DNA from 4 places in the Peribacillus sp. NPDC096540 genome. Region 2 is predicted to be linked to each of the others. Evidence: riboswitches for the same ligand, from Rfam matches in the RefSeq annotation. Region 2 holds a riboswitch; each other region holds the start of a gene.

Region 1 (3,638 bases), on a different contig from region 2:
CCGAAGAATGGAACTATATCTGTTATTTTGGAGGTGCAAAAATTAAAAGGTCAAGGAAGAAACAGTTTGAAATTTAAGGAAAAATAGAGTGGGATAACTGATGAAAGTTTCTGAATAGGTTATTCGCATCAATCCCGAGTTAAACACTTGACTTTTATTTTTCTGAATATTACGATGATTATATGATACATGACTTACCTAGGCAGGGTTCTTATCCGATTTATTAGTGATTGAGTGATTTTTATTGAATCAGCAAGTCTTATCGCAGATAAGAAAATAATAGGAGGAAATTTATATGAGCGAAATCGTAATTTTATCAGGCAGTCCAGCGAATCCATCAAGGACTGACATCTCTCTAAAACATGTTCGATCACTAGTTGAACAAGAGGGGTTTACCACTGCTTATTACTCTATAACGGATTTTTCCGCAGATGATCTGTTCCAAGGCCGGTATAATAGTGAAGATATAATAAAGCTTTCAAAAAAAATTCAAGAAGCTAGAGGTATCATTATTGGTTCACCAGTATATAAGGCATCGTACACAGGCGTATTAAAAGCTTTGATTGATTTGCTACCTGAGGGTGCATTTAAAAATAAGCCTGTTCTGCCAATTATGATTGGTGGAAGTAACAGGCATTTATTGGCGATTGATTACGCACTTAAACCTTTAATTTCAATTTTAAAAGGTGAGCCGTTGCAGGGCTTATATTTTGTAGATAAGGAAATAGATAAGCAGAATCCAGAAAGCCCAATAAAAGATGGCGAATTAGTTGATCGTGTGCAAAGTCAGGTGCAAGAATTTGTAGAAGCAATTCAAATAAGGAATAATTAACTGCTGTTAATAGACTAAAAGCAAAGGCTTAAGATTTTGAACTGCTTTTATTTTCATGAGATTAAAGATTATGTATGTACAATCAAAAAACTATTTATCTCTAGGTATTAGCAATTAAACAACTTAAAAAGAGGTAATTAATGAAATAGACTCAATTTTTTGGAGAGCTTCTCTAAAAAATTGAGTCTATTATCATATATAAATTATACAATTTTCGTTCAAGGAAAAGTGGATATAATAATAACAGTTCACCCATTTTATTAATCCAAGTTATTTTATATGAAAACTCCATTGACAAGGAATAAATATATGATAATATTTAAAATAATAAAACTTATCCAGAGCGACGGAGGGAAATGGCCCTTTGAAGTCCAGCAACCTGCATGGTGAATGCAAGGTGCTACATCCAACAAAATGTTGATCATTTTGGAAGATAAGGTAAATAATATTACCTTAAAAATCTTTCCATTATGGAAAGGTTTTTATTTTCTGTAAAATTCGTTTGCAAACCTTAACATTGTAAGATGTTTTGGAATATATAAATTTAAGAAAATTCATATAATAAGCGGGCAGCTATACGATAGGCTAGTCTCGAATTTTCTTAAAGGAGGAACAGGCGTGGAAAAAGAGAATCAGCTGGAGGAAATATTTGAACGCCTTCAAGATATGCTTAAGTCGATGAAATATGGATCCATAACACTTATCGTCCAGGATGGTAAAATTATTCAAATGGAAAGAAATGAAAAGCTGAGAATTAAATAAGGTATCTGCTGACTAGAAAACTAGAGGTGGATTTAACTGATATAAAAGAGAGTATTAGTTAAATTCGTCTCTTTTTTATAGAATTTTTTACGCTTGAGAAAAAATCAGCGTGTATATTAATCGCAAGTTACTCTATTCTGTGAAACATTTAGCAAGTTTTTTAGAGGGGGCTTTAAGATTGACTGCATTAGTAAACTATGAAAATTTCGACACAGGGATTTTGCCTGCATTTCCTGAGGACAGTGAGACAAAAGGTGCTTTAGAGGTTCTTGAGTGGGCAAATTCCCAATATGGAAACAAACTCATTTATGCATGTAGTTTCGGCATTGAAGGAATAGTACTTACGGATCTATTGGCAAAGGTCAATCCTTCAGCCAAAATTGTTTTTCTGGATACAGATGTTCATTTTGAAGAGACTTACAAATTAATTGAACAAGTTAAAAAGCGCTATCCGCAGCTTGCAATTGAAATGAAAAAGCCGGCATTGACACTTGAGGAACAAGCATCTGAATATGGAGATGAGTTATGGCTCCGTGATTCAAATAAATGTTGCAGCATACGTAAGGTCGCGCCGCTTACTGAAGTACTTTCAACGGCAACTGCTTGGCTCTCGGGACTACGCAGGGAGCAATCTGAAACAAGAGCATTAACGGAATATATTAATCAAGATAATAAGTTTAAATCAATTAAAATATGCCCGCTTATTCATTGGACATGGAAAGACGTATGGCGCTATGCCCATAAAAATGGACTTCCATATAATGTTCTTCACGATAATGGATATCCTAGTATTGGCTGTAAAACATGTACGGCACCTGTTATCAATGCCGATGATTTACGCTCGGGACGTTGGCAGGGCGCGCAAAAAACAGAATGCGGATTACATTTATCTTAATAAATAGAAAATTCAGGGGGAATTAGCATGACAGTTAGCTTACCGCACGGAGGAACGTTGATTAATCGTTGGAAACCAGACTATGATATTACTAATATAAAAAACTCAATCGAAATTGATGAGATTGCTTTAAGTGACCTGGAATTAATAGGTACTGGGGCCTACAGTCCTATTAAAGGATTCTTTACAAAAGATGACTATCAAACAGTGGTTAGGGATATGAGGCTTAGCAGCGGGCAGGTCTGGAGCATCCCGATTACTTTGCCACTTACTGATGAAGTAGCAAATGCTCTTACTCTAGGGGAAGAAGTAAAGTTGAATCATAAAGGAGAAACATACGGAGTTCTCACTGTTTCTGATATCTTCAGACCTGATAAACAGTTAGAAGCCACATTAGTTTATCAAACGGATGATGAGAAACATCCTGGTGTGAAAAACTTGTATAACCGTGGTGAAGTATATGTCGGTGGGGAAATTAAATTAGTTAAACGAATCGAACGTCCGCAATTCCAAGATCATTATCTGGATCCTGTTGACACAAGAAAAACTTTTGCTGAAAAAGGCTGGAAAACTGTTGTTGGATTCCAAACAAGAAATCCTGTTCACCGTGCACATGAATACATTCAAAAGACAGCTTTAGAGATTGTAGACGGTTTATTTTTAAACCCGCTAGTTGGTGCCACTAAATCGGATGACATACCAGCTGATGTACGGATGGAGAGTTATAAAGTTCTATTAGAGAAATATTATCCTAAGGATCGTGTCTCCCTAGCAGTTTTCCCTGCTGCTATGCGTTATGCAGGTCCAAGAGAAGCCATTTTCCATGCTATGGTTCGTAAAAATTACGGATGCACCCACTTTATTGTTGGCCGTGACCATGCCGGTGTGGGCGATTATTACGGCACATATGATGCACAAAAAATCTTTGGTAATTTTAAACCTGACGAGTTAGGAATCACGCTATTATTCTTTGAACATAGCTTTTATTGTAAAACATGTGGAAATATGGCTTCTGCTAAAACATGTCCTCATGGTAAAGAAGATCATGTCATCTTATCCGGAACGAAGGTTAGGGAAATGCTACGTAATGGTGAAATTCCACCAGCTACCTTCAGTCGTAAGGAAGTCATCGAAGTGTTAATCGAAGGC
Region 2 (3,638 bases):
TACTCTTCGCATCATGCTTTCTTCACTTCGCAAGTTGACTAGACACAACCCTATCAATGTCATTGCGAAAAAACGAGAAGCTTCTGTTAAGGTAATCGAAACTGAAAAATACGCACTTTAATCAAAAGTTCAACCTTTAAAGGGAATTCCCGTAATTGGGTATTCCCTTTATTTCGTGAGAATGGAAAGACAAGGAGAATTCGTTGTATTACACGGGAAAAACGGGTATTCTATTGATAGGTGGTGAAACAATGGGCTTAACATTATACTGGTACCCAAAATGCGGCACATGCCGTAATGCGAAGAAGTGGCTGGATAGTCATGAACTGCAGTATGAAGTGATTCATATAGTAGAAAATCCGCCTTCTCGAGCAGAAATCGAACAACTATATAATACCAGCGGATTAGAGCTGAAGAAGTTTTTCAATACTAGCGGGCAAAAATACCGGGAGCTCGGCTTAAAGGACAAGCTGAAAGATGCTTCTGAAGCAGAAATGCTAGATATATTGTCTACTGATGGTATGCTTCTTAAAAGGCCGATTGTTACGGACAGTACAAAAGTGACAGTTGGTTTCAAAGAAGAGCAATTCGAACAGACTTGGAACTAAAATTATACAAAATATTTGGTTAATTCCTTTTTTAAACAAAAAATCTACCTTATAATGTAATAGATAAAATAAGATATACTATGGAGGGAATTAATGATGACAACACCAAAAGAACTTCGTTACACAAAGGAACATGAATGGGTCAAAACAGAAGATGGAACAGTACGAATCGGAATTACAGCATTTGCTCAGTCTGAACTTGGGGACATCGTTTTTGTTGAGCTTCCAGAGATTGGCGATGAACTGAAAGCGAACGAGCCATTTGGTAGTGTTGAATCTGTTAAAACTGTATCTGAGCTGTATGCTCCTATCAGTGGTAAAGTTGTTGAAGTAAATGACGAGTTGAATGACAATCCTGAATTCGTAAATGAATCTCCATTTGAAAAAGCATGGATGATCGTGCTTGAACCATCAAATAGCAGTGACGTTGAAAACCTGATGAGCGCTGAAGAATATGATAGCCTGATAAACGGTTAAAATGAGGGAGAGAGGGCCTAAGTAGGCCTGCTCTCTTTTTCAATTAAACTAAAAGGCAGCATGCACACAATTCGTGAGATGGAGTGATGACATGGAGTGGGGCGAATTCGATAAAGTTATCATTGTAGAAGGCAGTTCCGATAGAAGAAAAGTTGCCTCCGTTTTGAATGAAGATGTGGAAATAAGATGTACAAATGGGACCATTTCATTAACTAAGCTAGATGAGTTAGTAGATGAAATGATGGACCGTGACGTTTATCTCCTTTTTGACGCAGATGATTCAGGAGAAAAGCTACGGAAGCAATTCCGAAGGGAAATGCCGGAAGCAAACCACTTGTATATCAATAAAATGTACAAAGAAGTGGAAAGTGCCCCCGAACATCATATCGCTACAGTGCTCGTATCTGCCAATATGAATGTGAAAATGAAATTTTTAAGTCAAAGGGTGAACGACTAATTGATGCAAGAATGGAATGAAGAAGATTGTAAGCTTGCTGTTGATGAAGGGGAAACCTTTTGCTTATATTTATATACTCCTTTGTGTGGGACTTGTCAGGTGGCTTCTAGAATGCTTACGATATCATTGGAGCTTTTTCCAGACTTGAAGGCGGGAAAGATGAATATGAACTATGTCCAAACAATCGCCGAATCATATGAAATTGAGAGTGTACCTTGTTTATTACTATTTAAAGAAGGGCAGCTGCGCAAAAAAATTTATGCCTTTCAATCTGTTCCTTATTTGTTCGGATTGCTTAAGGAAATAAGCTAAAAAGCCAATCCGATATGGGCTGGCTTTTTTAGCTATAGATAGTAGTGAATAAACGATTTAGTTCGTGGGTAAATAAAATATGAATATTCAAATAATTTATTGACTAGATAATTCTAAAGTGCTATATTTTGAATTAAGAAAGTAACTTCTAAATTTAATAGTTCTTATCAAGAGTGGCGGAGGGACTGGCCCGACGAAGCCCGGCAACCGGTATAAATTTATATACGGTGCTAATTCCAGCAGAGTATTGGCTCTGGAAGATAAGGAGAGAATATATGCCTCTTCTTATGAAGAGGTTTTTTTGCTTGTAAAAAGAGGAAGGCCAGAATTTAAATTCCAACTAAATCCATAGAAAAAGGGGAGAAACCTTATGGCAGAAAAAAAATTACGTTTCGAAACGTTGAGTGTTCACGGGGGTTTGCAAGTCGATGAGACGGGTGCCCGTGCAGTGCCTATTTATCAAAGCAATGCATACTTGTTCAAAGACACTGACCATGCTGCGAATTTATTTGGCTTAAAGGAAAATGGATATATTTATACACGACTTCATAATCCTACGGTCAGTGTTTTCGAAGAAAGAATGGCCTTATTGGAAGGCGGTATCGGCGGACTGGCAACAGCAAGTGGGATGTCTGCCATTTCACTGTCAATCCTAAATATTGCTGGTGCAGGAGATGAAATAGTGTCCGCTTCTACATTGTATGGCGGTACGTATAATCTTTTCGAGAACACTCTTCCTAAATATGGGATTAAAGTGAAATTCGTCTCTCCTGAAGACCCTGAAAATTTCAAAAAAGCCATTACGCCTAGAACCAAGGCTATATTTGCGGAAACAATCGGAAATCCAAGTTTAAGGGTTCTTGATATTGAAGCTGTAGCGGACATTGCCCACAAGGCTGGCATACCACTGATTATCGATAATACCTTTGCTACCCCGTACCTATGCCGGCCGATTGATTTTGGAGCGGACATTGTCATTCACTCTGCTACAAAATGGCTGTTGGGAAATGGAACAACTTTAGGGGGCATTATCGTGGATGGGGGCAAATTCGACTGGAACTCACCAAACTACCCTGGCTTCACAGAACCGGATCCTAGCTACGATGGACTTGTATACTCGGAAGCAGTCGGTCCTGCTGCCTTTATCACAAAAGCTCGCGTGCAATTACTTCGTGATTTAGGGCCGACGTTAAGTGCTCAAAGCGCGTTCCAGTTTACGCTGGGACTGGAAACGTTACATGTTAGAATGAAAGAGCATCTTTCGAACACCAAAACAGTCATTCAATATTTGGAAAACCATCCTGCTGTGACATGGGTTTCGTATCCTAATAATGAGAGTCACCCTGATAAAGCGCTGGCGGATAAATACTTGCCTAAGGGAGCAGGATCTGTTGTAACTTTTGGAATTCAAGGTGGACGCGAAGCTGGAGCAAAACTTATCAATTCGGTAGAATTATGGTCGCATGTAGCCAACGTGGGGGATGCTAAAAGTTTAATTATCCACCCTGCTAGCACGACCCATCAACAATTAAATGATATAGGTTTAGCAAAAGCGGGTGTAAGTGCTGATCAAGTGCGCATATCGATTGGAATTGAAAACGTAGAAGATTTAATAGAAGATTTAGAGCAGGCAATTGAAAAAGCGACGAATATCGTCTCCTTGATTTCTAAAACTGTTTAATAAAAAAGACCTGTTCATAATTTCCTAGAAATATTATACATTGCGCTCCTTTTTTATCTATGATAAAATTTCTCCATACTAAAGAACTTAATGATGTTTAAAT
Region 3 (3,638 bases), on a different contig from region 2:
ATATTGCTTCTGTGCACTTTTTTTGAATTTATTTAAAATTATAACTATCTAAAATCCGATTGGTAATGAGCTGATACCCTTTTTCATTTGGATGAATTTTATCACTGAAATACTCTTTTTTCTTTTTATTTTCAAACAGATCATTAGTAGGGATAAATATCATTCTTTTATCCTCTTCTACTACTTCCTTTACTGATTGGTTATAATCATGAATGTGCTTTTCAAGCCTTTGATCATCTTTTTTTGGATTATACAGCCCAACTACAAGTATATCCGCTTTTTTGTTTTTCTTTAATAATGTAGAAAGGATCTTATGTAGATGGTCGATATACTCTCGTTTACCATCATTTATTTTTTGATCACTTATTTTTTTCAAGTTACCTCCATTACTGTTAATCAAGTCGTTTGTTCCAATATATACGATAAACGTGTCTGCTTTGTCCAGTTTCGTTTTAATTCGATTATCTTCAAGCTGATCAATGACACCCTCTGTTTCCTGGCCTTTAATACCGTAATTCCAAAAACGGACTTTTTGCTCAGAATCAGGGTTATTCAATTCATCCTCCAGACCTTCTACATAACCTCCCCCATCCTTATCACCTTTTCCATAGGTTAACGAATCTCCAAAAGCCATCACATCTTGCTCATCTTTCGACTCTGAAGCCTGAAACATAGATGCAACAAAACAAATTACTAGTACAATTACAGATAAACCTACTATTTTTTTCATTTGTTTCTCCTTTTGTATTTACTATGAAGTTTTTTATCTTTTAATTACCCCAAAAAAGAATATACTTAACATGAAAAAAATGAATTGTCAGAAAAACTGAAAAAAGTGTATGATACAATAAAAACATTCAATGAAACGGGTTTTCGTCAACCTCCTTTTATTCATAAATAGGGTAATAAGAATCCCATGTTTCTGGAGATTGTATACATAAAAAGGATAGGAGTTAAAATGATGGATGAGTATATAGAGTTTAGGGAAGCAGAACTAACAGATTTACCAAGAATAGTCGAAATATATAATTCGACTATTGCTTCAAGGATGGTCACTGCAGATACAGAACCTGTTTCAGTGCAATCAAGGCTTAAATGGTTTGAGGAACATCATTCTGAAAGACGACCGCTATATATTATTACATTCGAAGGAAAAACAGCTGGATGGATGAGTTTTCAATCTTTCTATGGTAGGCCAGCCTATGATTCTACTGCCGAGATCTCCATATATATTGATGATTATTTCCGGGGAAAAGGAATCGGACAAATTTCGATTCAAAAGGCAATTGAAGTGAGTCCAAAATTAGGTGTTAAGACACTACTTGGTTTTATATTTGCTCACAATACACCGAGCCTAAGACTTTTTTCTAAATTTGGTTTTGAAGAATGGGCGCATTTACCTCAAGTTGCCGAGCTTGATGGTATTGAACGGGATTTAGTCATCCTTGGTAAGCGTATTAATAATTAATATTTGAATTTCATTACTTAAAAGCTATTGCCTTCATTCAGCAGTAGCCTTTTTTAGTTTAAATGAAGGAATCTATTTTAAAGTCAATGACGAAATTTAATAATCACTATGAACTTTCTTAAACGAAAAATATTCTGATTTTCTTTTATTTGTTATAGCATTTAACAGCGAATCCAATTCTTGACTTGCTTGAACAGTTAGAAGGCTTGTAAAACCATAATCTGCTGCCAATTTAATCATTTCCCGTCTCTTTTCTTCTATTCTTTCTACGGTTATCTGTGGGGGCATCTATAGTCACTTCCTATTTATTCAATTTTCTTACACCTTTTATGATAATGAAATTAGTAGTTAAAATCAACCATATATGGGAATTAAAATATGTTATTACACAAGGTAAATGTGACAAAAAGCCTATTTCACTTCCTGTTTGTGTCTTTTTTGTGACATATTGATTCTAGACAAAAATAAAAAAGCATTCACTCATATACCCTGCGAATGCTTTAATAATATTGATCAGATTAATTAATATTTTAAGATAGTAAAGTATTCTAAGAACTCTTACTATGTCATCCACTCTGAAGGAGACTCGATATTAGGTCTATTAATTACAATCTTATATTCATCTTCAAGCACTTTTAATGGAACATCATATAGATGTCTTTCATCAGAGGTTTTATAAACTCCATTCGCCAATAACTCTTCAATCAACAATGCCTTCCTTTGTTCAATTCTCTTAAATAATTCTGCCATGTAAATGGCTCCTTCCCTTGTCTTCATGAGCTCAATTTAATATGAGCTAAATTGCAGTAATAGATTTCATTTCCACCAATTTATATTTACCTTTTCTATTATGTCACTAAACGTTATTTCACAAAAATAAAAGCCACTTCTAATTCAAGAAGAGGCTTACAGTAGTCCGTTCGGCTCTTCTTATCTTCCAAGCGTATGCTTGTTGGATGTGGCACAGTTCCCAAAATGGGTCTGCTGCCGAGGTTTCTTTGGGCCAAGTCCCTCCACCTCTCTGGATAAGAATTCAATATATAAAAGATGTAGAAATGATTTTATCCCAATATTCTTCAAAAGTCAATTACCCGGTTCCCCCTTCTTTTGATAGGTGCCCCATTCAAATTCGGGTTGCAATTTCCTGGCTTTCTGATATGATGTCAGTAATTACATACATTAACACCACTAGGGGAGTCTTTTTTTAGACTGAGATGGAATTTGTTCCGGACCCTTTGAACCTGAACTGGATCATACCGGCGGAGGAAAGTGGACGATATCGTCTTTAAACACATGACTTTATCCATCTACCCGTTCCGTTTTTCAGGAGCGGTTTTTTTTTAGATGAAAAAATGAATACTTAGACTGCTAGGGGAGCTCTTTTGCTGAGAATTAAACCCTTTGCACCTGATCTGGTCGTACCAGCGGAGGGAAGCAGGCTGTAAGAAGGAATTTGCTTCTTCCTCGGTAACAGCCGCTTTCCTTCAGAGAGCGGTTTTTTTATTGATCAGATAGTGTATGCACACTTTACAATTTTAGTAAATTTTAAATTTCAAGGAGGATGAACCATGGAGAATACCAAATTAGAAACCTTCAGTGATAGACTTCATGAACGTGCAAAAGGAATCTGGAAAAGGAACCATACACATCCCTTTGTTCAGGCTATTGGAGATGGGACGCTTTCAGAAAAGAAATTTGCCTATTACCTAAAGCAGGACTATATCTACCTTATGGATTATTCCAAACTCTTTGCTTTAGGAGTCATCAAAGCTCATAATCTCGAAATAATGGCTAAGTTTGCAAGTATTTTGAATGAAACCCTTCAAGTAGAAATGGATATCCATCGGAATTATGCTTTGGAATTCGGAATCAGCTCAATGGAATTGGAAAATACAGAACCTACTCCGACCACCCTAGCCTATACGGGTTACATGCTAAATGCAGCTCAGCATGGGACTTTGGCCGACCTAATCGCCTGCCTCCTTCCATGCGCTTGGGATTATTATGAGATCGGTTTGCTATTAAAAGAACAAAATGGTGAAGCATTGGAAAACAATCGCTATGCTGATTGGATTAGATCATATTCATCTCCTGAATTTGGTGAAGCTCACAAGTGGCTGATTGCATTGCTAGAAGAGTTATCTGAAGGAATGCCTGAAAAAGAACTTCT
Region 4 (3,638 bases), on a different contig from region 2:
TCGTAAATCACTGTATGAAGCTGAGTTTCCGCAGATGGCCTTAGCTCTGTTTTCTCAACTGGAATTCCTTTTAGGTCTACTAGTAAAAAGTCCGCATCTGTTTGCTTCCGTTTATCCTTACCACTTGCCGTAATATAAAAGGAACTGCTTTTAGTCTCGCGAATGGATAAATTCCCACTCGTCCCCATAAACCAATCCCGTTCGGCAAGTTCAGCCTTAATTTCCGCTAATTCCTGCCACTCTTTTGTATGGTTCTTCATGCTTTTACCTCCATCTGCTGTTTTAAAATGTGCATCACATCATAAAACGTTTCAAATCCTTGATGGGGAATCTCTTCTGTTCTGCATCTCTCAAGCAGTATGTCACGGGCGATAACAAAATCAGCCTGCTTTGCCGCTTCAAAATCAGTCACCGAATCTCCAATAACAATTTTATAATCATCTGCTTCTGTAATTTCCCTCATAATGGATGGCTTACAACAACCGCAATCCTTGTTACAATGTTCATCACAAATATGCGGCCACTCAATTAAGATCTTTTCCTGATTGAAATAGGCTCTGTTACAATAAACACAATCTGAAGGCAAGATATCATTTAAAAGCGGTTCAATAAAAAAGTCCATACCGCCGCTTACAATATACAAAGGTATGTTCGCTTGTTTTGTAAAATCCACAAATTCGTTGAATCCTGGGCGAATGCCTGCTGTTTCCTTCACATATTGAATAATGTCGTCCTTTAAGCTACTGTCAAGCAGGGAAAACATTTCCCCAACTCCTGTAGATATGCTGATTTTTTGCTGAAGAACACCGTCTTTTAGCTCTTCCCATCCCGGAGGTGCAAATTTTTTCATGATAGAGATGATATTATCTGAGTTAGTAATTGTTCCGTCAAAATCACAAAAAATTATCGGTTTCATTATTCCTTACAAGCCTCCCCATAACTCAAGTGCTTTGCTTAGTGCTTCTTCTTCATAAGCCGCATCAGATAATTTCTTGCCTGTAAGAACAGCTTCTACAGCAGAACGGAAAGCCTTTGCCCCGCCCATTGCTCCGTCGGGATGTCCATGGATTCCACCGCCTGCATTAATTACGCTGTCCGTTCCAAAATCCTTTATTAGATTAGGAACCATCCCGGGATGAATACCTGCAGAAGGAACCGGGAAAGCCTTTTTCCATGACAGCTCATCTTTCGTTAAAGCTTCAGCAATCGCTAATGTTTCCTCTTTTTCAAGTGCCACATTTCCATATGGTGAAGGGAATAGGGATAAATCCGCACCTGATAGTCTTACTAATTTTCCAAGCAATAACGAGTAGCTGACACCATAAAATGACGATGACGCTAATGCTCCGCTGTATGCAGGGTGGGCCATAATCGGAAGATTGATACGATCGTGTTCACGCAAAGCTTGAAGTACATCCAATCCATATGTATGAACGTTAAATAATAAGGCATCGGCTCCTGCTTCTGCTGCACGCTCTGCCTTATCTAATAATTCAAATGTTTTCCCTGATAGATTGACAGCATATAAAGTTCGATGGCCTGTTGTTTCATAGACTTCTTTCAAAATTTTTCTGCCCGTTTTTATTCTATCAATGAATGGGGTCTGCTCCTGATCGAAGAGAATCTCGTCATCTTTTACCAGGTCGACTCCTCCTAATGCTTGTTGTTTTAGCTGCTCATTATGGAAGGAAAGATCCCGTCCTAATACCCCTTTAAAAATACTCATCACGAGAGGCCGGTCAAATACGTTAATCTTTTCTCTTATGCCTGTAATCCCAAATTGAGGTCCTTGAAAAGCATTGTGTATCTCACCGACAAAATCCAAGTCAATCAGCTTGATTTCCCCATCCAATGACAATTTACCGAATACTGTTGTGAGAATAGCCGGTAAGTCATTAGAAAAATTCCCCGACGGGTAGGCAATTTTTATCGTCGAACGGTACACCTTACGATTGAAATAACGGTTTGCTCTATCTTCTTCAGAAAGAGGGGTGACGGAAACAACACGCCCCTTATGTTTCTCCAACTGCTTCTGGACCAAATGAGGCAGGTCCGTCCATGTTCCTACTGTCAAACCTAAAGCAATGCTCTCGGCTTTTTTCTCATGCTCACCATTGAAATCATGAATTAAATAAGTAGCGATTATCTCGCTCATCAGATCACTCCTATTAAACGTTAGTAAAGTCTTGAAGTCAGTATTCTAATATCTAGCTTATACGGTTTCTATCCATTTTCCTGTTACCACGATAAATGGAGAAGGGAATCTTATCGATTGTAATCCATGATTGAAACAATAAAAGCCCCTTCATAAAGAAGAGGCTTTAAAAAAGCCATCTTCTTATCTCCCAGCTAATAGCTGCAAGAATTAGCACCGTGCCTTGTGGATTCCAAAAAAATCCGGCGAAGAATTCCGCCCCATTTCGCAATGGAATTACGGTCGGTTGCTGGGCTTCATAGGGCTAGTCCCTCCACCTGCTCATAATAAGAAAACGCTGATATATTTAAACTTCAAGTATCAAAAGATTAAGAATTTATTTTGTATTCTGACAGGTAATCCATACTTTGTCAATAAGTTTTCAATAATTTAACGGTAGCTAACTTGTAATCTTTTTCCTATTCTCCAAATATGTTCAATGCGCGAATCCGTTCAACCGCTTCTTGAAGCCGTTCTTCCGAAGTAAGTAACCCTACCCTAACATACCCTTCTCCAAATTCTCCGAATCCATTTCCGGCAGCAACAGCTACGTGAGCATGCGTTAATAAATAATCAGCAAAACTTTCAGAGGTGAAGCCTTCTGGAATCTTGAGCCATGCAAAGAAAGATGCTTTAGGAGCTTGGACATCCCAGCCGATGGATCGTAATCCATCAATAAAAACATTTCTGCGTCCTTCATATTTATTCACTAATTCTTCTACGCAACTCTGTGAATCCAGTAACGCACTTGCCGCTGCTTCTTGAATTGCTGGGAAAAGACTTACATAAAGATGGTCTTGCAAGAGTTCAAGAGCTTCGATGACACTTTTATTTCCAACAGCGAAGCCAACTCTCCACCCTGCCATATTATATGTTTTAGATAGAGTATATATTTCGATACCTACATCTTTTGCCCCCTCTGCTTGAAGGAAACTAATCGGTTTTTTCCCATCAAATCCAATCGCACCATATGCAAAATCGTGAACCACACAAATTGAATGTTCTTTCGCAAACGAGACGGTTTCCTCAAAAAAACCCACAGTTGCTGATGCTCCAGTTGGATTATTCGGATAGTTCAAGAACATCATTTTGGCTTTTTCAAGGGTTTCTGTATGTATTTCTCCATAATTCGGAAGATAATCATTTTCTTCTGTCAAAGGCATGATTTCTGTTTTTGCTTGGGCTAAAACTACACCAGATAGATAATCAGGATAGCCTGGATCAGGTACCAGAATTGTATCCCCAGGATTTAATAAACACTGTGGAAGTTCGACAAGTCCTGCCTTTCCACCAAATAGAATAGCCACTTCACTATTAGGGTCTAACTTGACACCATATTCACGTTCATAAAAGACAGTCGCAGCTTCTTTTAAGTATTGATGTCCTCGGAAAGGAGAATATTTATGATTTATTGTATTTTCTGCAGCAGTCTGCAATTTTTTCA

What was found. Region 2 has a riboswitch for S-adenosylmethionine ahead of ACQKMR_RS01375 (O-acetylhomoserine aminocarboxypropyltransferase/cysteine synthase family protein). Riboswitches for the same ligand answer to the same signal wherever they lie in the genome.
Region 1: another riboswitch for S-adenosylmethionine. It lies ahead of ACQKMR_RS10810 (YezD family protein); the one in region 2 lies ahead of ACQKMR_RS01375 (O-acetylhomoserine aminocarboxypropyltransferase/cysteine synthase family protein).
Region 3: another riboswitch for S-adenosylmethionine. It lies ahead of ACQKMR_RS03055 (Fur-regulated basic protein FbpA); the one in region 2 lies ahead of ACQKMR_RS01375 (O-acetylhomoserine aminocarboxypropyltransferase/cysteine synthase family protein).
Region 4: another riboswitch for S-adenosylmethionine. It lies ahead of mtnW (2,3-diketo-5-methylthiopentyl-1-phosphate enolase); the one in region 2 lies ahead of ACQKMR_RS01375 (O-acetylhomoserine aminocarboxypropyltransferase/cysteine synthase family protein).

Annotation. Positions count from the first base shown of each region.
Region 1 is NZ_JBNNTG010000009.1:109,448-113,085, reverse strand. It holds gene ssuE (NADPH-dependent FMN reductase) at 296-832, shown strand; SAM riboswitch class I at 1,164-1,272, shown strand; gene ACQKMR_RS10810 (YezD family protein) at 1,451-1,594, shown strand; gene ACQKMR_RS10805 (phosphoadenylyl-sulfate reductase) at 1,812-2,489, shown strand; gene sat (sulfate adenylyltransferase) at 2,517-3,638, shown strand, end outside.
Region 2 is NZ_JBNNTG010000001.1:302,093-305,730, forward strand. It holds gene ACQKMR_RS01350 (acyl-CoA dehydrogenase family protein) at 1-121, shown strand, start outside; gene ACQKMR_RS01355 (arsenate reductase family protein) at 252-608, shown strand; gene gcvH (glycine cleavage system protein GcvH) at 705-1,085, shown strand; gene ACQKMR_RS01365 (toprim domain-containing protein) at 1,177-1,542, shown strand; gene ACQKMR_RS01370 (thioredoxin family protein) at 1,546-1,854, shown strand; SAM riboswitch class I at 2,016-2,121, shown strand; gene ACQKMR_RS01375 (O-acetylhomoserine aminocarboxypropyltransferase/cysteine synthase family protein) at 2,225-3,535, shown strand.
Region 3 is NZ_JBNNTG010000002.1:202,804-206,441, reverse strand. It holds gene ACQKMR_RS03070 (GDSL-type esterase/lipase family protein) at 29-730, opposite strand; gene ACQKMR_RS03065 (N-acetyltransferase family protein) at 962-1,468, shown strand; gene ACQKMR_RS03060 (Spo0E family sporulation regulatory protein-aspartic acid phosphatase) at 1,565-1,756, opposite strand; gene ACQKMR_RS03055 (Fur-regulated basic protein FbpA) at 2,030-2,218, opposite strand; SAM riboswitch class I at 2,396-2,500, opposite strand; TPP riboswitch at 2,649-2,753, shown strand; TPP riboswitch at 2,829-2,918, shown strand; gene tenA (thiaminase II) at 3,037-3,638, shown strand, end outside.
Region 4 is NZ_JBNNTG010000013.1:44,126-47,763, reverse strand. It holds gene ACQKMR_RS13385 (methylthioribulose 1-phosphate dehydratase) at 1-260, opposite strand, end outside; gene ACQKMR_RS13380 (2-hydroxy-3-keto-5-methylthiopentenyl-1-phosphate phosphatase) at 257-916, opposite strand; gene mtnW (2,3-diketo-5-methylthiopentyl-1-phosphate enolase) at 923-2,155, opposite strand; SAM riboswitch class I at 2,336-2,488, opposite strand; gene ACQKMR_RS13370 (pyridoxal phosphate-dependent aminotransferase) at 2,614-3,638, opposite strand, start outside.